Regions from separate parts of the Micromonospora sp. NPDC000442 genome, predicted to be linked through region 1. Evidence: predicted binding sites of a transcription regulator. Region 1 holds the regulator's gene; the other holds the start of a gene.
What was found. Region 1 encodes HspR, which represses chaperone genes until heat shock. Its sites were predicted from a motif close to TTGAGTNNNNNNNACTCAA; they were not measured.
Positions count from the first base shown of each region.

Region 2: a site for HspR is predicted at 2,620-2,638, ahead of lon (endopeptidase La). Genes of this name have one in related genera too.

Region 1 is NZ_JBIAYZ010000001.1:379,785-391,159, reverse strand. It holds gene ACFY2A_RS01900 (ABC transporter) at 1-1,092, opposite strand, end outside; gene dnaK (molecular chaperone DnaK) at 1,317-3,194, shown strand; gene grpE (nucleotide exchange factor GrpE) at 3,241-4,002, shown strand; gene dnaJ (molecular chaperone DnaJ) at 4,088-5,263, shown strand; gene ACFY2A_RS01880 (heat shock protein transcriptional repressor HspR) at 5,292-5,729, shown strand; gene ACFY2A_RS01875 (hypothetical protein) at 5,910-6,146, shown strand; gene ACFY2A_RS01870 (hypothetical protein) at 6,203-6,631, opposite strand; gene ACFY2A_RS01865 (cation:proton antiporter) at 6,838-8,049, opposite strand; gene ACFY2A_RS01860 (cation:proton antiporter regulatory subunit) at 8,056-8,556, opposite strand; gene clpB (ATP-dependent chaperone ClpB) at 8,964-11,375, shown strand, end outside.
Region 2 is NZ_JBIAYZ010000009.1:133,684-145,058, reverse strand. It holds gene ACFY2A_RS16785 (hypothetical protein) at 1-328, shown strand, start outside; gene ACFY2A_RS16780 (hypothetical protein) at 784-1,890, shown strand; gene ACFY2A_RS16775 (Lsr2 family protein) at 2,038-2,385, opposite strand; gene lon (endopeptidase La) at 2,662-4,998, shown strand; gene ACFY2A_RS16765 (DEAD/DEAH box helicase) at 5,010-6,752, opposite strand; gene ACFY2A_RS16760 (hypothetical protein) at 6,852-7,748, opposite strand; gene ACFY2A_RS16755 (sensor histidine kinase) at 7,883-9,040, shown strand; gene ACFY2A_RS16750 (response regulator transcription factor) at 9,037-9,642, shown strand; gene ACFY2A_RS16745 (TetR/AcrR family transcriptional regulator) at 9,699-10,292, shown strand; gene ACFY2A_RS16740 (alpha/beta fold hydrolase) at 10,334-11,188, opposite strand.

The DNA.
Region 1 (11,375 bases):
CACCTCGCCACGGAGCAGTCGACCGTCGCGCAGCCCCTGCTCGACGGTCCGGTTCGCGGCCCGGTACGCCGCACGTACCCGGTCGTCCATCGCGTCGGCGGCGGCGGCCTGCTCGTCGACGGCGAGGGCCAGGCTCTCGACGGTGGGTTGCAGCAGGGCCAGCGCGCCGCCCAGCGTCTGCCGGACCACCGCCGAACGGGCCTCCGCGTCGGCGGCGAGTCGGGCGAACCAGTCGGCCAGCGGTGCGGTGCTGCGGCCCGGTAGCAGCCCCTGCCCGTCGACCCAGGTCTCCGGGAGCACGAACAGGGGGGCCGCGTCGAGACCCTGCTCGGCGAGCATCTCGGCGAGATGGGCGGCCACCTCGTCGGTCGCCTCCGCGGGCACCCGGTTGAGCACCAGGGCGAGTACCGCACCTCTGGCCCGGGCGCCGTGCAACAGCTCCCAGGGGACGGCGTCGGCGTACCGGGCGGCGGTGGTGACGAAGAGCCAGAGGTCGGCGGCGGCGAGCAGCTGGTTGGCCAGCGCCCGGTTGGCGTCGACCACCGAGTCGATGTCGGGGGCGTCCAGGAACGCCAGCCCCGGCGGGAGCGCCGGGGCGGTGACCAGGTGCAGGGTGCGGGGATCGTCGCTGGGCTGGTTGGTGCGGGTCAGCCCGGGCAGTAGCTCGCCCCGGCGGAACCAGGCCGAGTCGGCCGGATTGCAGACCAGTACCGGGGATCGGGTGGTGGGCCGCAATACCCCGGCCGCGCTGACCCGGGCCTGCACCAGGCTGTTGACCAGGGTCGACTTGCCGGCGCCGGTGGATCCGCCGACTACCACGAGCAGCGGTGCGTCGAGGCGGGCCAGGCGGGGCAGCAGGTAGTCGTCGAGCTGGTCGGCGAGGGCGGCGACGGTGCGCGCGGCCAGCTCGGCCGAGGGCAGGGCCAGCGGAAACCGGGCCGCCCCGATCGCGGCGCGCAGGCTGGTCAGAGCGTCGGGCAGGGTGTCGTCCCCGGTGGCCGCGGGCCGGTCCTCGCCGACGCCGGTGGACCCGGTGCGGGCTGCGACGGCGGGCGCGCCGGACGGTGAGGCGGAATCGCCGTGCGTCGTCACCGCTAAAGCGTGCCCGACCGACACAAGGTAAGACAACCGGTCGGTAGGACGGACGACTTGCGTCGATCCGACTCAACCTTGACTTGACGATTTCCGGGGGCGTGGCACTATTGAGTCAAGTTCACTCAACTTGAGGTGGGGTCGCTGCGGACGGACGGCATGCGCCGCGCAGCGGGACGGGAGGGCCCGTCACCTGCTCAACGTAACGAAGCGAGGAAGCGAAGATGGCACGTGCGGTCGGTATCGACCTCGGCACGACGAACTCCTGCGTCAGCGTTCTGGAGGGCGGTGAGCCCACCGTCATCGCCAACGCTGAGGGCTCGCGGACGACCCCGTCGATCGTCGCGTTCGCCCGTAACGGCGAGGTGCTCGTCGGTGAGGTCGCCAAGCGCCAGGCGGTGACGAACCCGGACCGGACGATTCGCTCGGTCAAGCGGGAGATCGGCACCAACTGGTCCGTCGACATCGACGGCAAGAAGTACACCCCGCAGGAGATCTCGGCCCGGACGCTGATGAAGCTCAAGCGGGACGCCGAGGCCTACCTGGGCGAGCAGATCACCGACGCGGTGATCACCGTCCCGGCGTACTTCAACGACGGCCAGCGTCAGGCCACCAAGGAGGCCGGTGAGATCGCCGGCTTCAACGTGCTGCGGATCGTGAACGAGCCGACCGCGGCCGCGCTGGCGTACGGGCTGGACAAGGGTTCCAAGGAGCAGACCGTCCTGGTCTTCGACCTCGGTGGTGGCACCTTCGACGTGTCGCTGCTGGAGTTGGCCGAGGGCGTCATCGAGGTCAAGTCGACGAGCGGTGACAACCTGCTCGGCGGCGACGACTGGGACCAGCGGATCATCGACCACCTGGTGAAGACCTTCCGGGGCGAGCACGGCATCGACCTGTCGCAGGACAAGATGGCGATGCAGCGCCTCAAGGAGGCCGCCGAGAAGGCCAAGATCGAGCTGTCCGCCGCCACCACCAGCAACATCAACCTGCCGTACATCACCGCCGGTGCCGCCGGCCCGCTGCACCTGGACGTGACGCTCAGCCGGGCCGAGTTCCAGCGGATGACGCAGGATCTGTTGGACCGCTGCAAGGGCCCGTTCGAGCAGGCCGTGAAGGACGCCGGGATCAAGGTCTCCGACGTCGAGCACGTGATCCTCGTCGGTGGCTCGACCCGGATGCCGGCCGTGACCGACCTGGTCAAGCAGCTCACCGGCCGTGAGCCCAACAAGGGCGTCAACCCGGACGAGGTCGTCGCCGTGGGCGCCGCCCTTCAGGCCGGTGTACTCAAGGGCGAGGTCAAGGACGTCCTGCTGCTCGACGTGACGCCGCTGAGCCTGGGCATCGAGACCAAGGGCGGCATCTTCACCAAGCTCATCGAGCGCAACACCACGATCCCGACCAAGCGGTCCGAGGTGTTCACCACCGCCGACGACAACCAGCCGTCGGTGCTGATCCAGGTCTTCCAGGGCGAGCGTGAGATCGCCGCGTACAACAAGAAGCTCGGCACCTTCGAGCTGACCGGCCTCCCGCCGGCCCCGCGCGGCGTGCCGCAGATCGAGGTCACCTTCGACATCGACGCGAACGGCATCGTCAACGTCCACGCCAAGGACCTGGGCACCGGCAAGGAACAGAAGATGACGATCACCGGTGGCTCCTCGCTGCCGAAGGACGACATCGAGCGGATGCGCCGGGACGCCGAGGAGCACGCGGAGGAGGACAAGCGCCGCCGCGAGGAGGCCGAGACCCGCAACGTGGCCGAGGCCCTGCAGTGGCAGACCGAGAAGTTCCTCGCGGAGAACGGTGAGAAGCTCCCCGCCGAGAACCGCGAGAAGCTCAACGAGGCCCTCGGTGAGCTGCGCGGCGCTCTCGGTGGCAGCGACATCGAGAAGATCAAGTCGGCGCACGAGCGGCTCGCGCAGGTCTCCCAGGAGGCGGGCTCGCTGCTCTACGCCCAGCAGGCCGAGCAGCCCCAGGAGGGCGGCGAGGCCGGTGCCGGTACGGCCGGTGCCGCCGGTGCGGCCGGCGGCGCGCAGGCCGGCGGCGCACGGCCCGGCGCGGACGACGTGGTCGACGCGGAGATCGTGGACGAGGACAAGAAGTGACGGTCCTGGCCACCCGAGCGCCCGGGCAGAGGGATGAGGTAGTCGTATGACGGAGAAGCCACGAGCCGCCGACCCGGGTGACACCGGGTCGGCGCCGGGTGGCTCGGCGTCCGAGCCGGCCACCGGCGACGCGCCGCGGGTCGTCATCCGCAACAATCGCAAGATCAGTCAGATCCGCGAGCCCGACGGTACGGCGGCGGACGCCGGACCGGACGTGCCAGCGGAGGGCCTGGTCGAGGAGGCCGAGGTCGTGGTCGACTCGATCGAGGTCGAGGCGAGCGCGCTCAGCGACGCGTCCACCGAGGGACCGCCGGTCGTGGACGCGCCGGCACAGCCGGTCGGGGAGCCGTCCGAGCCGGCCACCGGCGGGCTGGGTGCCGAGTTGGAGGCACTCCGCGCCGAGCTGGACGAACGCACCCGCGACGTGCAGCGGGTGTCGGCCGAGTACGCCAACTACCGCAAGCGGGTCGAGCGCGACCGTGGCCTGGTCACCGAGCAGGCGACCGGGTCCGTGCTCGCCGCGCTGCTGCCGATCCTGGATGATCTCGACCGGGCCCGGGAGCACGGCGACCTGGTCGGCCCGTTCGGTTCGGTGGCCGAGCAGCTCGTCACGGCGCTGGGCAAGTTCGGGCTGACCCCGTTCGGCGAGCAGGGCGATCCGTTCGACCCGACGCGGCACGAGGCGGTGGCGCACCAGACCTCGGCCGACGTCACCGAGCCGACCTGCGTGCAGGTGATGCGTCGGGGCTACCAGGTCGGTGAGCGACTGCTGCGGCCCGCGCTGGTCGCGGTCGCCGACCCCGAATAGTGCGCGACGGTGATCCGGCCGCCCCGCTCGCCGAAACCCGGCGGGCGGGGCGGACCGGGCCCGGAGGTGGGGAGGAGGTGTACGGGTGAGTTCGAAGGACTGGATCGAGAAGGACTACTACGCGGTCCTGGGTGTGGCGAAGACCGCCCCGGCTGATGAGATCAAGAAGGCGTACCGCAAGCTGGCCCGCGAGTCGCACCCGGACCACAATCCCGGCGACGCCAAGGCCGAGGAGCGCTTCAAGGCGGTGTCCGAGGCGTACGCGGTGCTCGGCGACGACGCGAAGCGCCGCGAGTACGACGAGATGCGCTCGCTGTTCGGCTCGGGCGCGTTCCGGCGCGGTGCCCGTCAGGGCGGCCAACCGGGCGGTGCGCCGTTCGACGTCTCCGACCTGTTCGGTGGCGCGCAGTCAGGTGGCGGCCGGTTCGCCGGTGGCAACATCTCCGACCTGTTCAGCTCGATCTTCTCCGGTGGCGGCGGGGGTGCGGGCGCGCCGGGTCCGGCCCGGGGCCGGGACATCGAGACCGAGGTGGCGCTCGATTTCAACGACGCGGTACGCGGCGTGACCCTGCCGCTGACGCTGCGCGCACCCGGTGTCTGCGACACCTGCCACGGCAACGGTGCCAAGCCCGGGACGCTGCCACGCACCTGCCCGGTCTGTCACGGTGCCGGGGTCACCAACCGGAACCAGGGTGCGTTCAGCTTCTCCGAGCCCTGCCGCAACTGTCAGGGCGTGGGCACGGTGGTGGACGAGAAGTGCCCGGAGTGCCAGGGCACCGGCGGGGTCACCAAGACCCGGACGCTAAACGTCCGCTTTCCCGCCGGGGTTGCCGACGGCCAGCGGATCCGGCTGGCCGGCCGAGGCGAGCCGGGTGAGCGCGGCGGTCCGGCGGGTGATCTGTTCGTGCACGTGAAGGTCCGCCCGGACGAGGTGTTCGGGCGCACCGGCGACGACCTCACCCTGACCGTGCCGATCACGTTCGCGGAGGCCGTCCTCGGCACCGACCTGCGGGTACCGACGCTCGACGGTCCGGTGACCCTGCGGGTGCCGGCGGGTACGCCGAGCGGCCGCATCCTGCGGGCCAGGGGCAAGGGCGTCAGCCGGCGGGACGGACAGCACGGCGATCTGCTGGTCACCCTCGACGTGGTGGTGCCGGCGGGGATCTCGGACGAAGCGCGGGCCGCGCTGGAGACGTTCGCCGAGCAGACCCCGCCGGCGGCCCGGGAACATCTCGACGCGCGGGTGCGTCGGTTCGGTTGATCGGTGAAGCGGTGCGGAGGTGAGCGGGATGGACGGGTTCGTCGGCTCGGATGACCCGGCATACGAGGCCAAGGTGCTGATGATCTCGGTTGCGGCGCGGATGGCGGGTATGCATCCGCAGACGCTGCGCCAGTACGACCGGCTCGGCCTGGTGCAGGCCGGGCGGGCGGCCGGTGGTGGGCGGCGGTACAGCGTCCGGGATGTGGTGCTGCTGCGCGAGGTGCAGCGGCTCAGCCAGGACGACGGCGTCAACCTCGCCGGGATCAAGCGGATCATCGGGCTGGAGCAGCTGCTGGAGCAGGCACAGCAGCGGGTCGCCCAGCTGGAGGCTGAGCTCGACGCCGCGTACCGCCGGATGGCCGAGCTGGAGTCGCTGGCCCGCTTCCCCGGCCGTGATCTCGTTCCCACCAACCAGACCTCGACCGCCCTGGTGGTCTGGCGTCCCCGACGCAGCCCGGGGCGCTGACGCCCGTTACGGCAAAGGGGGGTGGCTCCGACCTCGGGGCCACACCCCTTTCCGCTTCTCCGCAGGCGCTGCACCGCTCGTGTTTTCGCAAACCCGAGCGCGAGACAGGTTGTCTCGACTAGTCTTCAGAAATCAGGTCTAAACCATCTCAATCCGGACTCCGATCTGGCGGGGGGAGCCATGACGGAATCGGCGAGGAAGGTGGCCGAGGAGACGGAGCAACGCCTCGACGACCTGGCGGAGAACGTCCAACACCGGTTCGACCGGCTCACCAAGGGACGCTTCGCCGACCAGATCCAGGCCGGCAGGTTCAGCGGCAAGGGCGATCGGGTCGCCGCGGGCAGCGGTCGGGTCGGTCGTGGTGCCGGCCAGGTGCGCAGCGACCAGCACCGGCGCGAGCGGGGCGGGTCGCGCTGACGCTCCGCCGACGTGCGGGCCGGGAGCCACGGGGGGTCCCGGCCCGTTCGGCACGTTCAGAGCCTGCGGTTCTCCCGCACCAGGCCGCCCTCGCACCACTCCCGGTACACGAAGAGCTCCGGCCGGGTCAGCAGCACCCGACTGTTGTGCGCCCAGGTGCGCATCATCTCGTCGCCGTTGCGTTCGGCCTGGTCGACCAGCTTCCGGAAGCGACGCTTCGGGTGTGCCCGGAAGTTCGTCCGGATCCCGTCGGCGGCGTAGATGTAGAGACAGTGCAGCGCGAACCGACGCGCCGGACAGCGGGTGTCCATGGCGAGATCGAACAGCGTCGTCACCAGCCGGTCACCGGAGACCAGCAGGTCCCAGTCCGGCGGCATCGACGTCAACGGGACCGAATCGGGGTGGTAAGCCCACGCTCGCAACTCCGCCGGGGTTGGGTCGACGGGGTTGGCGAAGCCGTGGAACGCTGACTCCTGCACGCTCACCGGCCAACCTTCCGCTTTCGCCCGCGGGGGCGTCCGCCCACCGCGAACCCTGGCTGCTGGGGCGACACGTTAACGCGGTACCGGTGAGTACCGGTAGCCCCTGCGGGAAGCAATTCGGCATCTCTTGGTCGGCGACGCCCTCCGGACGGTCGAATCGGCCGGTCCGACGGTCACGCTCGGTCCGAGGGTCACGCTCGATTCGACGGTCAAGCTCGGTTCGACGCGGCCGCCGCCTGGGCCCGCTGCGCTGCCGCCCGGGTCCGCAGCCAACCCTTGAACCAGGCGAGGTCGGGTAGCCGGGCCAGCACCGGCCCGGTGACGACCGTGATCAGCACGTACGTCGCCGCCAGCGCCGCCAGCTTCGGTGAGACGCTGCCGGAGGCCACCGCGATTCCGGCGATGACGATGGAAAACTCGCCCCGGGGTACCAGCGCCAGGCCGGCACGCCAGCGACCCGGTTCGGCGATGCCCACCCGTCGCGCGGCCAGGTAGCCGGTCAGCGTCTTGGTCCCCATGGTGGCCAGCGCGAGCAGCAGCGCGGGCAGCAGCACCGGCGGGATGTGCCGTGGATCGGTGGCGAGGCCGAAGAAGACGAAGAACACGGCGGCGAAGAGGTCCCGCAGCGGAGTCAGTAGCTCGGTGGCGTGGTGGGCGACCGGCCCGGAGAGCGCGATGCCGACCAGGAACGCGCCCACCGCCGCCGACACCTGCAACTTCGCGGCCACCCCGGCCACCAGCAGGGTCAGTCCGAGCACCCCGAGCAGCAGTGCCTCGGCGTTGCCGGCCGACAACGCCCGGGAGAGGACGTTGCCATAACGCAGGGCCACCACCAGCACCGCGATCACGGTCAGCACCGCGACGGCGAGGGAGACACCACCCTTGACGAATCCGACTCCGGCCAGCAGAGCAGTAAGCAGCGGCAGGTAGAAGGCCATTGCCAGGTCCTCGACCACCAGCACGGAGAGGATCACGGGGGTCTCCCGGTTACCGAGCCGGCCCAGGTCGGCCAGGACCTTGGCGATCACCCCGGAGGACGACACCCAGGTGATCCCGCCGAGCACCACCGCAGCCAGCCAACCCCAACCGAGCAGCAGCGCGAATGCCGCGCCGGGCAGCGCGTTCAACAGTGCATCGAGCAGTCCTGCCGGCGCGGCCGACCGCAGGCTGCCGACGAGTTCGTCGGCGGAGTACTCCAGGCCGAGCATCACCAGCAGCAGGATCACACCGATCTCGGCCCCGATCGCGAAGAACTCCTCGCTGGCGCTCAACTCCAGCACGCCGCCGTGACCGAAGGCCAGCCCCGCCAGCAGGTAGAGCGGGATCGGGGAGAGCCCGACCCGGCGGCCCAGCCGGCCGAGCAGTCCGAGCAGGAACAGCAGCCCGCCGACCTCGATGAGCAGGGTGCTGAAATCGTGCATCGGGGCTCAGCCGGCGGGATCGTCGGCGGCGAAGATCGCGCTCGCCCCGTCCAGGCCCTGCCGGTTGCCGACGATGACGAGTACGTCGCCGGCGGCGAGGCGGAAGGTGGGTACCGGCGAGACGATCACCTCACCGGCGCGCAGGATCGCCACGATCGAGGCGCTCGTACGGGTGCGCACCTTCGCGTCACCGAGGGGCCGGTTGACGTAGGTGGAGGAGGCCGGGACGGCGATCTGCTCGGTGAGCAGGCCGGCGGCCTGCTCGCGCAGCCCGGAAAGCTGCCCGAGGATCAGCGAGGCACCCAGGATGTCGGCCAGCGCCTCCGCCTCGTCGTCGGTGAGTGGGATGTCCGCCGAGCAGCCGTCCGGGTCGTCCGGGTCGTACAGGACGAGGTCGCGGCGACCGCTGCGGTGGGAGACGACCCCCAGACGCCGGCCGGATTCCGTCATCATGTCATGACGTACGCCGATCCCTGGTAAGGCAGTCTGTTCGACACGTACTCGCACCCGGGCAACGCTACCGGCAAGCCGCCGGGCGTACGGAGCCGGCGCAGCGGTACAACCTGCGTGCCGGAGGCTGGACGGCTCAAGCACGCTCGGTGAGGCGGCAGGTCAGCGGAGGCCGGTCGACGCGGCTCACGGTCACCGCGACCAGGCAGCCCCGCTCGGGGTGGTCGGATGAATTTGCAAACCCGCTTCCCGGCGAGCCGGGGTGATGCATTGCTAACGCGGTGTGACTATTCGATCTTCAACAGAGGTGGCGAGGTATATCGAGTGTGTTGCGAGGTGGGTGCGAACCTGATGCCGACGGCTGATGTCTAACAAGTGATGCAGCTCATACCGCTGGGGTTGAGTGGAATAGACTCAACTCTGGTTCTGTCGGTACCAGTGGACACACCGATCCAGGGGAGCCCATGAACACCGAACGCCTCACCACCAAGAGCCGCGAGACCATCACCGGTGCCGTCGCCCTGGCCAACCAGCGCGGGCACGCCACCGTCGAGCCGTGGCACCTGCTGTTCTCGCTGCTGGACACCGAGGGCTCGACCGCTGCCGGCCTGTTGCGCGCCGTCGGGGCCGACCCGACCGAGCTGCGCCGGGCCACCCAGCGGGCCGTCGACGCGCTGCCCGCCGCCCGCGGCTCCAGCATCGCCGAGCCGACCCTGGCCCGCGAGTTCGTCAATGCCATCGGCGCCGCCGAGCAGATCGCCCGCCCACTGGGCGACGAATACACCTCCACCGAGCACCTGCTCGCCGGGCTCGCCCGGGTCGGCGGGGCCGTGTCCGCCGCGCTGAAGGCCGCCGGTGCCACCGAGGAGAGCCTGGTGGCCGCCTTCCCGACGGTACGCGGCGGGGATCGCCGGGTGACCACCGCCGATCCGGAGCAGACCTACCAGGCGCTCACCAAGTACGGCGTGGACCTTACCGCGAGCGCGCGGGACGGCAAGATCGATCCGGTGATCGGCCGGGACTCCGAGATCCGCCGGGTGATCCAGGTGCTGTCCCGACGTACCAAGAACAACCCGGTGCTGATCGGCGAGCCCGGTGTCGGCAAGACCGCGATAGTCGAGGGCCTGGCCCAGCGGATCGTGGCCGGCGACGTGCCGGAGTCGCTGCGCGACAAGAAGCTGGTCTCGCTCGATCTCGGCGCCATGGTGGCGGGCGCACAGTACCGGGGCCAGTTCGAGGAGCGGCTGAAGTCCGTCCTTGAGGAGATCAAGAACTCTGACGGGCAGGTCATCACCTTCCTCGACGAACTGCACACCGTCGTGGGTGCCGGCAAGGGCGAGGGCTCGATGGACGCCGGAAACATGCTCAAGCCGATGCTGGCCCGTGGTGAGCTGCGCATGGTCGGCGCGACCACGCTCGACGAGTACCGCGAGCACATCGAGAAGGATCCGGCGCTGGAGCGCCGCTTCCAGCCGGTGCTGGTCGGCGAGCCGACCGTGGAGGACACCATCGGCATCCTGCGCGGGCTCAAGGAGCGCTACGAGGTGCACCACGGCGTACGCATCACCGACGCCGCCCTGGTCGCCGCCGCCGCCCTCTCCGACCGGTACATCACCGACCGGTTCCTGCCGGACAAGGCGATCGACCTGGTCGACGAGTCCGCGTCCCGGCTCCGGATGGAGATCGACTCGCGTCCGGTCGAGGTGGACGAGATCGAGCGGGCGGTGCGCCGGCTGGAGATCGAGGAGATGGCGCTGGCCAAGGAGCCGGACGCGGCGTCCGCCGAGCGTCTGGAGCGGCTACGCAAGGAACTGGCCGACAAGCGCGAGCAGCTCACCGCCCTCTCCGAGCGGTGGCAACTGGAGAAGAGCCACATCACCAAGCTCTCCACCGCCAAGGAGGAACTGGAGCGGCTCGGTGGCGAGGCCGAACGGGCCGAGCGTGACGGCGAGCTGGAACGCGCCGCCGAGCTGCGGTACGGCCGGATTCCCGCCCTCCAAGCCGAACTGGCCACCGCCGAGGAGGAGTTGGCTCGGCTCCAGTCCGCCGGCGCGATGCTCAAGGAGGAGGTCGGCGCGGACGACATCGCCGCGGTGGTCGCCTCCTGGACCGGCATTCCCGCCGGTCGACTGCTGGAGGGTGAGACCGCCAAGCTGCTGCGGATGGAGGAGTCGCTGCGCGGGCGCGTGGTCGGCCAGACCGAAGCGGTCGCCGCGGTCTCCGATGCCGTCCGCCGGGCGCGTGCCGGAGTCGCCGACCCGGACCGTCCGACCGGCAGCTTCCTCTTCCTCGGCCCGACCGGTGTCGGCAAAACCGAGCTGGCCAAGGCACTCGCCGAGTTCCTCTTCGACGACGAGCGGGCCATGGTCCGCATCGACATGAGCGAGTATGGCGAGAAGCACTCCGTGGCCCGCCTGGTCGGTGCACCGCCCGGCTACGTCGGCTACGAGGAGGGCGGCCAGCTCACCGAGGCGGTGCGCCGCCGGCCGTACTCGGTGATCCTGCTGGACGAGGTGGAGAAGGCCCACCCGGACGTCTTCGACATCCTGCTCCAGGTGCTCGACGACGGCCGGCTCACCGACGGCCAGGGGCGTACGGTCGACTTCCGCAACGCCATCCTGATCCTCACCTCGAACCTCGGTTCGGCGGTGATCAGCGATCTGACGTTGGCCGAGGAGCAGCGCCGCGAGGGCGTCCTGGCAACGGTCCGGGCGCATTTCAAGCCGGAGTTCCTCAACCGACTCGACGACATCGTGGTCTTCGCCGCCCTGCACGGCGACAACCTGCGGGCCATCGTCGACATCCAGCTGGCGCGGCTGGGTCGGCGTCTCGCGGACCGCCGGTTGACGTTGGACGTCACCGAGGACGCCCGCGGC
Region 2 (11,375 bases), on a different contig from region 1:
TCGGTTGACCGACCCCATCCTGCGTGGCTTGCACGTGCGTTGGACGCAGGGGCCGGCCGAGGGCTGGAGTTGGGCCGAGGTGCGTCCGGGCGAGGTGCTGGTGGAGCGGGTGACCGTGCAGGCGTACGGCCTCTCCTGTGGCGTCGAACCCGCCCGGCTCGCCGAGGACCTGGCCGTCCTCGCGATCGGCGAGCGGCTGCGGACGATCGAGTCCGGCGCGCCGCCGCTGGTGCCACTCGGGAATCTGCTGGCCGGCATTCGGCGGCTACGGGATCGTCGCGACGAACTCGTCGGCGATTTCGCCTACGACCATCTCTGCCAGCAGTGACCGCATCCTGAGCGTCGGTCGGCCGAAGGCGGACGGTGACCGGCCGGGCGCGGAAAGAAACATCGAAAAAAAGTTGGCGGCCTTTGAACCGCCGTCGGAGCGGGCCCGTACCTCACCGCGAATGGACAGGATCTCCCCAACCCGCACCGGCCGGTGCGGCAGACGGTGCGGAAAGGGCATCGTCGTTTGTCGACGTGCCACCGGTGCGTTCAGGCGGTCCCCGTCGAGCGTGCCACCAAGATTCCGTTCGGTCCGTCGAGTCACGAATCAGGAACCGGATCGAGAAGGAGAGCAATTCGATGCGCAGGTCAACCCGGTCGCGCCGACCAACCGGTAACGCGCGGACCAAGCGACTTCTGGCCGTTGGCGCCACGCTCGCTGTCTTCGGCGGCGTCGTCGCCGTGACCCAGATCTCGTCGGCCGGTGACCGACGGTCAAACCAGCAGCAGCGACCGGTGGCAGCCGAATGTGTCGCACCCAGCCCCGGCGCCACCGCGCCGGCCGCTCGCGGCGCCACCACGACCCGCACCTGGCAGAACGGCCGCTGGGTGGTCAACCACTGGGGCGACGGGCAGCAGACCGTCGAGGAGTGTCAGGAGACTCGCAACGGCACCGACGGCGCGACCACCGGTGCCCTCGCGGTGGCCTGCCCGGACGTGGTCAGCCGACTCCCGCAGGTGCCCGACCGGGCCCGCGCCGAGGTGGACCGTAACCTGAACGCGTTGCAGACCCAGATCACCGAGGCGGACGAGCGGCTCGCCGCAGAGGGCGACCGCGGCCAGGGGTTCATCCGTAACGCCATTCTCAACCCGCTGGCCAGCAAGCGTCGAGCGGCCCTCGGCCGGATCACGATCGCCATCGACCGCTTCGGCCCCCGGCCGCGCGGTCTCGCCAACCTCGCCACCTGCCAGGTGCAGCCGGTCGACAACAACAACGGTGGCACCGACGGCGGCAACGACGGCGGCAACGACGGTGGTAACGACGACGGCGGGAACAACGACGGCGGCAACAACAACGGCCTCGACGTGCTGGCGAACAACTGTGACAACAGCCAGCTGCAGCGTCACGACGGTTTCCAGAACGGCAACCGCTGCATCAGCACCGCCTTCGGCGAGGTCGGTGCCGCGGCCAACAACCCGTCGCTGCTGATCACCGACTTCCCGCAGCAGATCAACCGCAACGAGGGCTTCTCGATCCGGGTCAGCACCCGCAACCTGGTCCGGGACCGGTTCCTCCCGGCCGGCCAGGGCGGCTACTACCTGGAGAGTTCGCTGCTCAACGGGCAGGGCCTGACCCGTGGTCACTTCCACACCGCCTGCCGGATGCTGAACAACACGAACGAGGCTCCTGCGCCTGACCCGGTGCCGGCCTTCTTCGTCGCCACCGAGGACGGCGGCGGCGGTGCCCAGCCGGACGAGGTCACCATCCAGGTTCCGGGCCTGCCGGATTCCGGTACCGCACAGTGCGCGGTCTGGGCCGGTGACGGTTCGCACCGCATCCCGATGTCGGAGCGGGCCAACCAGACCCCCGCCTTCGACGCGGTGCGCATCCAGGTCAACTGACGCCGAGGGCTGAGCCCGTGGGCTGAGATCGAACGGCGGGGCCGCCCGGAATCCTCCGGGCGGCCCCGCTGCATGTCGAAAGCCGGTGCAATCCTGCCGTGATCCGAAGCCCAGGGCCCAACCGCGCCAGAGCGACATTCCCGCTGTTCAGCGGTTCTTGTACGCCTCCACGACCTCGACCGGGATGCGACCCCGCTCGGAAATCTTGTAGCCGTTCCGGACCGCCCATTCGCGGACGGCACGGTTTTGCTCGCGGTTCATTCCCGGCGTGCCCGAACCGATGCTACGACGTGGGTTACGGCCCGTGTCGGCAGCACCACGGCCGAGGCGGCGGCCGGCATCGATAAACGGATCCAACGCCTTGCGCAGGACACCCGCGTTCTCGTCGGAAACGTCGATGGTGTACGCCACGCCATCCAGGCTGAACTCGACCGTACGGTCGGCCTTTCCGCCGTCGAGGTCGTCAGTCAGCACCGTGATTACTTGTTTGGCCATCGTCGATTACTCCCTGTGTCTGACGGGGTGTGCTCAAAGTTTGACTGATCGTCCGCCAATTGCGCAACAAAAGCGCGCCATGCGGCGGTTCGCGTTTTGCGCGGCATCGAAATCCCCGATTTCGGATCTGCTCGACGTGGGCACGGTCGACCCGATGGACGGTGGAAGTGTCACGCGCGGGTTGGCGCTCCGTGTGCTGGGTCACACGGAGGAACAACCGGGACCCGATGCGACTTGAGCCAGACACGCTCAACTCAATGCGATAGCAGGTGTTCGATGGCAACTCTTCCGGTACTTCCACTGACCGACGCCGTACTACTGCCCGGCATGGCCATCCCGGTGACCCTCGACCCGACCACCCAGGCCGCGGTCGACGCGGCTCGTGCCACCGGCGACCGCAAGCTGCTCGCCGTGCCCCGTTTGGACGGCGAGTACGGCTCCGTCGGCGCGATCGCCACGATCGAGAAGGTGGGGCGGCTGCCCAGCGGCGAGCCTGCCGCCGTCATCCGGGGCCTCTCCCGTGCCCGCATCGGCTCAGGTGTACCCGGCCCCGGCGCCGCGCTCTGGGTCGAGGCGACCGAAATCGACGAACCCGACCCCGCCGGCCGGGCCCGTGAACTCGCCCGCGAGTACCGCGCGTTGATGACCTCCGTGCTCCAGCAGCGGAGTGCGTGGCAGGTCATCGACGCGATGGAACGGATGACCGACCTCTCCGAGCTGGCCGACTCGGCCGGCTACGCGCCCTGGCTCAGCCTGGGGCAGAAGACCGAACTGCTGGCCGCGCCGGACGTCACGGCCCGGCTGGAACTGCTCGTCGGCTGGGTCAAGGACCACCTGGCCGAGCAGGAGGTCACCGAGCAGATCAACTCCGACGTCCGGGAGGGGCTGGAGAAGTCGCAGCGGGAGTTCCTGCTGCGCCAGCAACTCGCCGCGATCCGCAAGGAACTCGGCGAGGACGCCCCGGACGGCTCGGCCGACTACCGGGCCCGCGTCGAGGCCGCCGACCTGCCCGAGAAGGTACGCGAGGCGGCGCTGCGGGAGGTCGGCAAGCTGGAGCGGGCCAGCGACGCCTCGCCGGAGGCGGGTTGGATCCGGACCTGGCTGGACACGGTGCTGGAGATGCCGTGGAGCACGCGCACCGAGGACAACACGGATCTGGCCGCGGCGCGGGCCGTGCTCGACGCCGACCACGCCGGCCTGGCCGACGTCAAGGACCGCATCCTGGAGTACCTGGCGGTGCGCAACCGGCGCGCCGAACGTGACCTCGGGGTGGTCGGCGGTCGCGGCTCCGGTGCCGTACTGGCCCTCGCGGGCCCGCCCGGCGTCGGCAAGACCAGCCTCGGCGAGTCGGTCGCCCGGGCCCTCGGCCGGACGTTCGTCCGGGTCTCCCTCGGCGGCATTCGTGACGAGGCCGAGATCCGGGGACACCGCCGTACCTACGTGGGGGCGCTGCCCGGCCGGATCGTCCGGGCGCTGCGCGAGGCAGGCTCGATGAACCCCGTGGTGCTGCTCGACGAGGTGGACAAGGTCTCCGTGGGATACGCCGGCGACCCGGCCGCGGCCCTGCTGGAGGTGCTCGACCCGGCTCAGAACCACACCTTCCGGGACCACTACCTGGAGGTCGACCTCGACCTGTCCGATGTGCTGTTCCTGGCCACCGCCAACGTGGTGGAGGCCATCCCCGGGCCGCTGCTGGACCGGATGGAACTGGTCACTCTGGACGGGTACACCGAGGACGAGAAGGTGGCCATCGCCCGCGACCACCTGCTGCCGCGTCAGCGGGAGCGGGCCGGGCTGACCGCCGACGAGGTCGACGTGGACGCTGCGGCGTTGGCGCGGATCGCCGGGGAGTACACCCGCGAGGCCGGCGTACGGCAGCTGGAACGTGCCCTGGCGAAGATCATGCGGAAGGTGGCCGTGACCCTGGCCGACGACCCGACGCCCGCCCTCGTCGGCGCCGACGACCTGGTCCGCTACCTCGGCCGGCCGAAGCACACGCCGGAATCGGCGGAACGCACCGCGACACCGGGCGTGGCCACCGGACTGGCGGTCACCGGTGCCGGGGGAGACGTGTTGTTCATCGAGGCGACCAGCATGGACGGCGAGCCTGGGCTGACCCTCACCGGCCAGCTCGGCGACGTGATGAAGGAGTCGGCGCATATCGCCCTGTCCTACCTGCGCGCCAACGGCCGTCGCCTCGGCCTGGACCCGAACGCCCTCGCCGGACGTCGGATCCACCTGCACGTCCCGGCGGGTGCGGTGCCCAAGGACGGGCCCAGCGCCGGCATCACGATGGTCACCGCCCTGGCGTCGCTGGCCAGCGGCCGGCCGGTACGCCCCGAGTTCGGGATGACCGGCGAGGTGACCCTCTCCGGGCGGGTGCTGCCCATCGGCGGCGTGAAGCAGAAGCTGCTCGCCGCCCACCGGGCCGGACTGACCGAGGTGATCATCCCGGCCCGCAACGAACCGGACCTGGACGACCTGCCGATTGAGGTCCGCGAGGCGCTGACCGTGCACACCCTGGCCGACGTCGCCGACGTGCTCGCCCTGGCGCTGCGCCCGGCTGAGATCGACCCGGCGGCGCTGGGCGGTCAGCGGGTCACCGCCGCCTGAGGGGTGACACCTCAGCGGCGGTCGCGGCGGTCGCCGCCGTCGAAGCGGCCCTCTCCGGGACGTCCTTCGCGGTCACGGCGGACGGTGGCCTTGCGGCCCTTGATGGTGCTGCCGCGCAGCCCGGCGATGATCTCGTCGGCGACGGCGACAGGCACCTCGACCAGGGAGAAGCGATCGGCGATCTCGATCGAGCCGATGTCTCGGCCCCGGACCCCGGTCTCCCCGGTGATCGCGCCCACCAGATCCTGCGGGCGCACCCCGGCCCGCCGGCCCACCCCGATGAAGACCTGGGTGGTGCCGGCGGTGCGGGGCCGCGCCGGCCGGCGCTCACCCCGGCCCTCGTACCCCGTCGACCGGCCCTCCCGAGGTGGGCGGACCGCGACCTGCGGAATCTCCTCCTCGGCCTCGTCGGAACCGGGCAGCGTCGCCTCGTGGGCCAGCTTCACCGCGGCGAGCGCCACCTCCATCAGGTCGAACTCGTCGCTGAGCGTCTCGACGATCACCCGGAACGGGTCGAGATCGTCCTCCAGCAGGCTTTCCCGCAACGCGGCCTGGGTCAGCTCCAGCCGACGGGTCCGTAGATCGGCGACCGTGGGGATCTTGTCGATCGTGATCCGCTGCCCGGTGACCCGCTCGATGGTCTTGAGCATCCGGTGTTCCCGGGGCTCGGCCAGGGTGATCGCCACGCCCTCCCGACCGGCGCGGCCCACCCGACCGATGCGGTGCACGTACGACTCAGGCGCCGACGGCACGTCGAAGTTGACTACGTGGCTGAGCTGCTCGACGTCCAGCCCACGGGCCGCCACGTCGGTGGCGACCAGCAGGTCCGCGGTGCCGGCACGCAGCCGCCCCATCACCCGGTCCCGCTGTTCCTGGCTCATGCCGCCGTGCAGCGCCTCGGCCCGGTAGCCGCGACCGTTCATCGTCTCGGTGAGCCGGTCGACCTCCTCCCGACTGCGGCAGAACACGATCGCCGCCGTAGGCGACTCGACGTCCAGCACGCGCCCCAGCGCCGCTGGCTTGTGCGCCCGCGCCACCAGGTACGCGCTCTGCCGAACCCGGGGTGCCTCGCCGGCCACCGGCTGCTCGCGGGCGATCAGGATGCGCACCGGGTCGGTCAGGTGCGCTCGGGCCATCCCGTCGATACGCGCCGGCATGGTGGCGGAGAAGAGCAGCGTCTGTCGCTGCTCCGGGGTGTGTTCCAGGATCGCCTCGATGTCCTCGGCGAAGCCCATGTCGAGCATCTCGTCAGCCTCGTCCAGCACCACGCTGGCGAGGTTGCCCAGCCGCAACGTGCCCCGGGCGATGTGGTCCAGGGCGCGGCCGGGGGTGGCCACCACGACGTCGATGCCGGCGTCCAGTGCCCGCAACTGCCGACCGATCGGCTGCCCACCGTAGATCGGCAGCACCCGCGCACCGAGGTCCTTGCCGTAGCGGTGGAACGCCTCGGAGACCTGCACCGCGAGTTCCCGGGTCGGCACCAGCACCAGCGCGAGCGGGTCGTCACCCGTCCGGTCGTCGGGCATCCGCTGCAACAGCGGCAGGGCGAACGCCGCCGTCTTGCCCGTGCCCGTCGCCGCCTGCCCGAGCAGGTCCCGGCCGGCCAGCAGCGGCGGGATCGCCTCCCGCTGGATCGGCGTGGGCTCCTCGTACCCGAGTGCGGCGAGCGCGGCGAGCAGTTCGGGTCGTAGGCCGAGGTCCGTGAAGGCGGGCGGCTCGGTGGACGGGTCGGGCGATACGGGCGTGGAACTCATGGGTCAAGCCTTTCATCACGCCCAGCGGTCCGCTGCGGCGACCACCCGAACATGTGCGCGGGGTCGCCGACGGCAACCCCGCACACCCGCCCGGTCCCGTCACCCGGTGAGCAGCGCCAGCATGATGGTGATGCCCAACACGGCGTCGATGACGATGCAACACTCGGCGTAGGCTCGCGGCACCACCCGTCGGCTGCGGTGATGGAGCAGGTCCCACCCCGCATGGGCCAGCCAACCGAGCGCCACGAGCCAGTGCCCCACGGTGCCGCCCGCCAGCACGGCGACCAGGGCCAGGGCGGACCAGCCGGCCAGGCCGGTGAGCTGGAGCCGCAGGTTGCCGGGTACGCCCCACTGTCGGCGGACCGTCCCGATCACCAGGTAACCCACCGGCAGGACCAGCAGCGTGTACGCGCCCAGCAGGGCTGGCGAGGTCCAGCTGTCGGCGGTCACCAGCAACGCCAACCCAGCCGGCCAGCGATGCGCCAGCGCCCGTACCAGCGGACGCCGAACGGCCGGCTGGTTGCCCGGGTGCCGGACGTACTCGATGGGTCGTCGTAGCATCGCCGCCGCCATCGCCGGCACCATCAACAGGTGGGCGCCGACCAGCAGGAGATCCGCGTCGAGCAGTCCGGCCCGGTAGCCGACCAGCAGGAGCAGGACCGGCGCGTACATGGCCAGCACCATCTCGCCGATTGCCGCGACGGAGTGCCCTCGGTACACCATCCAGGCGGCCATGCCGATGCTCATGTCGGTGGCCATGAGCAGCGCACCGACGCCCGGCGAGGCCGGGGCCAGCCCGAGCGCCGCACCCAGGGCGGCTCGCGCCGGACCGAGCACCAGCATGCCGGCCACCATGGCCAGCACCATCTCCAGCAGGTGCCGGGCCAGCGGCCGGAGTCGCCCGACCCGACCCGGCCCGGCCGGCCGGCTGGCCGTCGTGGCACCGGAAGGCGTGGGATCAGGGATGGATGTCACTGCGGTTCTCAGCTCTGCCATGTCACCGAGCCTGGTGGCCGCCGCGCGGGGGAAACCATCCCCAAGCGGTCACCGGTCGGCCGGGTGAAACGCCCGGCCGGCCCGGGCAGACCGGCGGGTCCACCGCTGCGGCGGCGCGCTCTACCCTGTCGAGCGTGGTGACCGACGCGTTGGTTGCGGGCAGCGGGCGGACACTGTCCCGCGCCCGGGCCGCGACCCTGGTGTCTCTCACCTCGGGCATGGCCGCCACCCTGCTCCTACCCGCGGTCGGGCTGACCCGGGAACCGGACGCCTGGCGGGCGGTGGCGGGCACGGTGGGGCTGTCCGCGTTCGCGCTGGTGCTGGCGGTGGCGCTGTACGCGGCGGTCACCCCGGCACCGCCCGCCCGGCTGCGCCGGTGGTTGCTGGCCGGTTACGCCTCGGTGGCGGTGCTCAGCGTGCCGCTCGTCGCGCCGGTCGCCGGTGCCGCGTGGCCCACGTGGGCGTGGCTCGGCGCGGCGGTCGTCGGTGGGCTCCCGTTGCTCGCACCGTTACGGTCGGTGATGTCGGCGGCGCTTGTCACCGTTGCGGTGTCCGGGGCGGTGGCTGCGCTCACCGGCATGTCCGTCGGCCGGTCGGTGCTGCTCACCGGATCTGTCGGCGTCGGCATCGCGCTGGTGAACGGCTTCCAGGTGTGGTTCTGGCGGCTGCTGGTGCAGGCCGAACAGGGACGGGCTGCGCAGGCCCGGCTGGTCGCCGCGCAGGAGCGGTTGCGCTTCGCCGCCGACGTGCACGACCTGCTCGGACATCACCTGACCGTGATCGCCCTCAAGTCCGAGCTGGCCGCCCGGCTCGCGTCGGACGACCCGGTGCGCGCGGGCCGGGCGGCGGGCGAGGCGCAACGGTTGGCCGCCACCGCACTGACCGAACTGCGGAGGACGGTGCACGGTTACCGTCGGATCGACCTGACCGAACAGCTCACCGCCGTGGCGCAGGTGCTGCGCTCGTCCGGGGTGCGGTGCACCGTCGCACCGCCCGACGGTGAGCTGCCGCCGGAGGTGGCGACCCAGCTCGCGGCGGTGCTTCGGGAGGCCGGCACCAATGTGCTCAGACACAGCCGGGCGGGCTGGTGCCGGATCGAGTTCACTCAGGAGGAGCAGGTGGCGCGGATGATCGTGACCAACGACGGGGTGCCCGACACGGCGGAGCCCGACCGGCACAGCCATGGACTCCGCGGGCTGGCCGACCGGCTGGCCGGTGCCGGTGGGCAGTTGCGTACCCGCTGCGCAGACGGTGTGTTCACCGTCGAGGCGACCGTACCGACCGTCGTATGATCCGCGTCCTGCTGGCCGACGACGAGGAGTTGATCCGTACCGCTCTCGCCGCGCTGCTCGATCTCGAGGAGGATCTGTCGGTCGTCGCCCAGGCGGCCGACGGCGAGGAGGCGGTGACCGCCGCTCTTGCCCATCGACCCGACGTGGCGGTGATCGATCTGACCATGCCCCGACGGGACGGGTTCCAGGTCGCCGCCGAGCTCGCCCGGGCGCTACCGGCATGTGCCGTGGTCATCCTCACCGGCCAGGGCCGGCCGGCGCACCTGACCCGCGCGCTCGGCGCGGGCGCCCGCGGCTACCTGCCCAAGGGTGCGCCGGGCGGCGCGCTCGCCGACGTGATCCGCCGGGTGCACGCGGGTGGCCGGTACGTGGACCCGGCCCTCGCTGCCGATGCGCTCACCATCCCGCCCTGCCCGCTGACCCCGCGTGAACTGGAGACGCTGCGGCTCTCCGGCGACGACGCACCGGTCGCCGCGATCGCCCGCCGGGCACACCTGTCGCCGGGGACGGTGCGCAACTACCTGGCGCTGGCGGTGCAGAAGCTCGACGCGGGAAGTCGGGCGGAGGCGCTGCGGATCGCGCGGGACAACGGCTGGTTGTGATCCGCCCGCCGGTACTGGTGCAGGAAAGTGGATCGGCCCTGACCTAGCATCGGGTGGTGACAGTCACCGTGCCGGCCGGCGGCCCGCAGGAGGATCTCCTGCGGCGGGTGATCGCGTACTTCGCCGTCAACGGCGTCGGCGACACCAGCCTGCGTACGCTCGCGGCGGAGATCGGCACCAGCCATCGGATGCTGATCTACCATTTCGGCTCCCGCGAGGGGTTGCTCACCGCGATGGTCGAGGCCGTCTGGCGGGCCCAGCAGGAGTTGCTCGAATCGCTGCTGCGGGAGGCGGTTGACGACCCCTACGACGGTGCCTGGCGTTTCTGGGTCCGGCTCGCCGACGACCGGGCGTTCGCGCCGCTGTTCTTCGAGATGTCGGCGGCGGCGATGCAGGGGCACGCGTGGGCCAGTGCGTTGCGCACCTGGATCACCGTCTGGACCGACCGGCTCGGCTCGTTCTTCGAGGGGGTGGGGCACCCGCCAGCGCAGGCACGGACCCAGGCGCGGATGGCGATGGCGATGACCCGGGGCGTCCTGTTCGAGTTGGCGCTCACCGGCGACCGGGCGACAGCCGACGCCACCATGGCGGCCTTTCTGGATTCCACGCGGCCGACCAGCCGAGCGGGTGACGCTCCGCAACGGCGGTGACCCGGCGGCGCGTGCGGTGCGTCCGGGCCAGCGGGCGGGGCTCAGGGGCGCGGGCCGCGCACCTCGGTCGTGACGAACCGGACGAGCTCCGCCGCGAGCCGCCGGGGCTGGTCCTCGGGCACCAGGGTGTAGCTGTCGTCGATCTCGACCAGCCGGCCCCGGGGAAACAGCGCCGCCAGCCGGGGCCCGTGCGACGGGGGCATGAGCTTGTCCTCGCGGGCCCAGGCCACGAGGACCGGGCGGTCGAATGACGCCAGCCGGCTCGGCAGGGCCCGCAGTTCCGCCTTTGACGGGGTGGACAGCGCGAAGGTGCGCAGGTCCCGTCGGATCGCCCGGTCCTGCTGCGCCGGTCGGAACCAGGCGTCCATCACCTCGCCGGGGATCGGGTACTTGCTCATCCATCCCCAGGCGCCGGGGGCACGCCGGAACCAGCCGAACCGTTGAAGTTGCATCGACAGCCACAGCACACCGGGAACTCGCGCGCTCATCGCCACCGCCTTGCCCGGCTTTCCGGGCGGGAAGTTGCCGAACGCCTCGCAGGCGACCAGCGCCAGACCGGCGATCCGGTCGGTCGGACCGTCGGCCACGAGGAACTGGACGCCACCCCAGTCGTTGGCGACCAGGGTCACCTCGCGCAGGTCCAGTGCGTCGAGCAGTTCCCCCACGAGCGCGGCGACGCCCCGGTGGGTGATCAGTTCCGGCCGATCCATCGGTCGCCGGTGGCTGCCGAGCGGCAGGGTAGGGCAGATACAGCGCACCGTCGGACCGACTTCGGCGACCACCCGACGCCACAGGCTCGCGTCCATGTTCACACCGTGCAGCAGCACCAGGACCGGCCCGTCACCGCCGGTGTCGGTGTAGTCGATCGTCCCCGCGGTCAGGCTGATGGTCGGCATCGACGTCCCTCCCGTCCATCGACCGTACCTCCGCGGCACGGTGCATGTACCGAATGGTACATGCACTTGTCTGTCGGCCATGCCCGGTCTGTGTGCCGCCGGGGCGACGCGCGCCTGTCCACGAGGTCTGCCACGCCTTAGGGGGATACGGGAGTATTACTCGTACTCATCCGGATCGGTGTCGTTA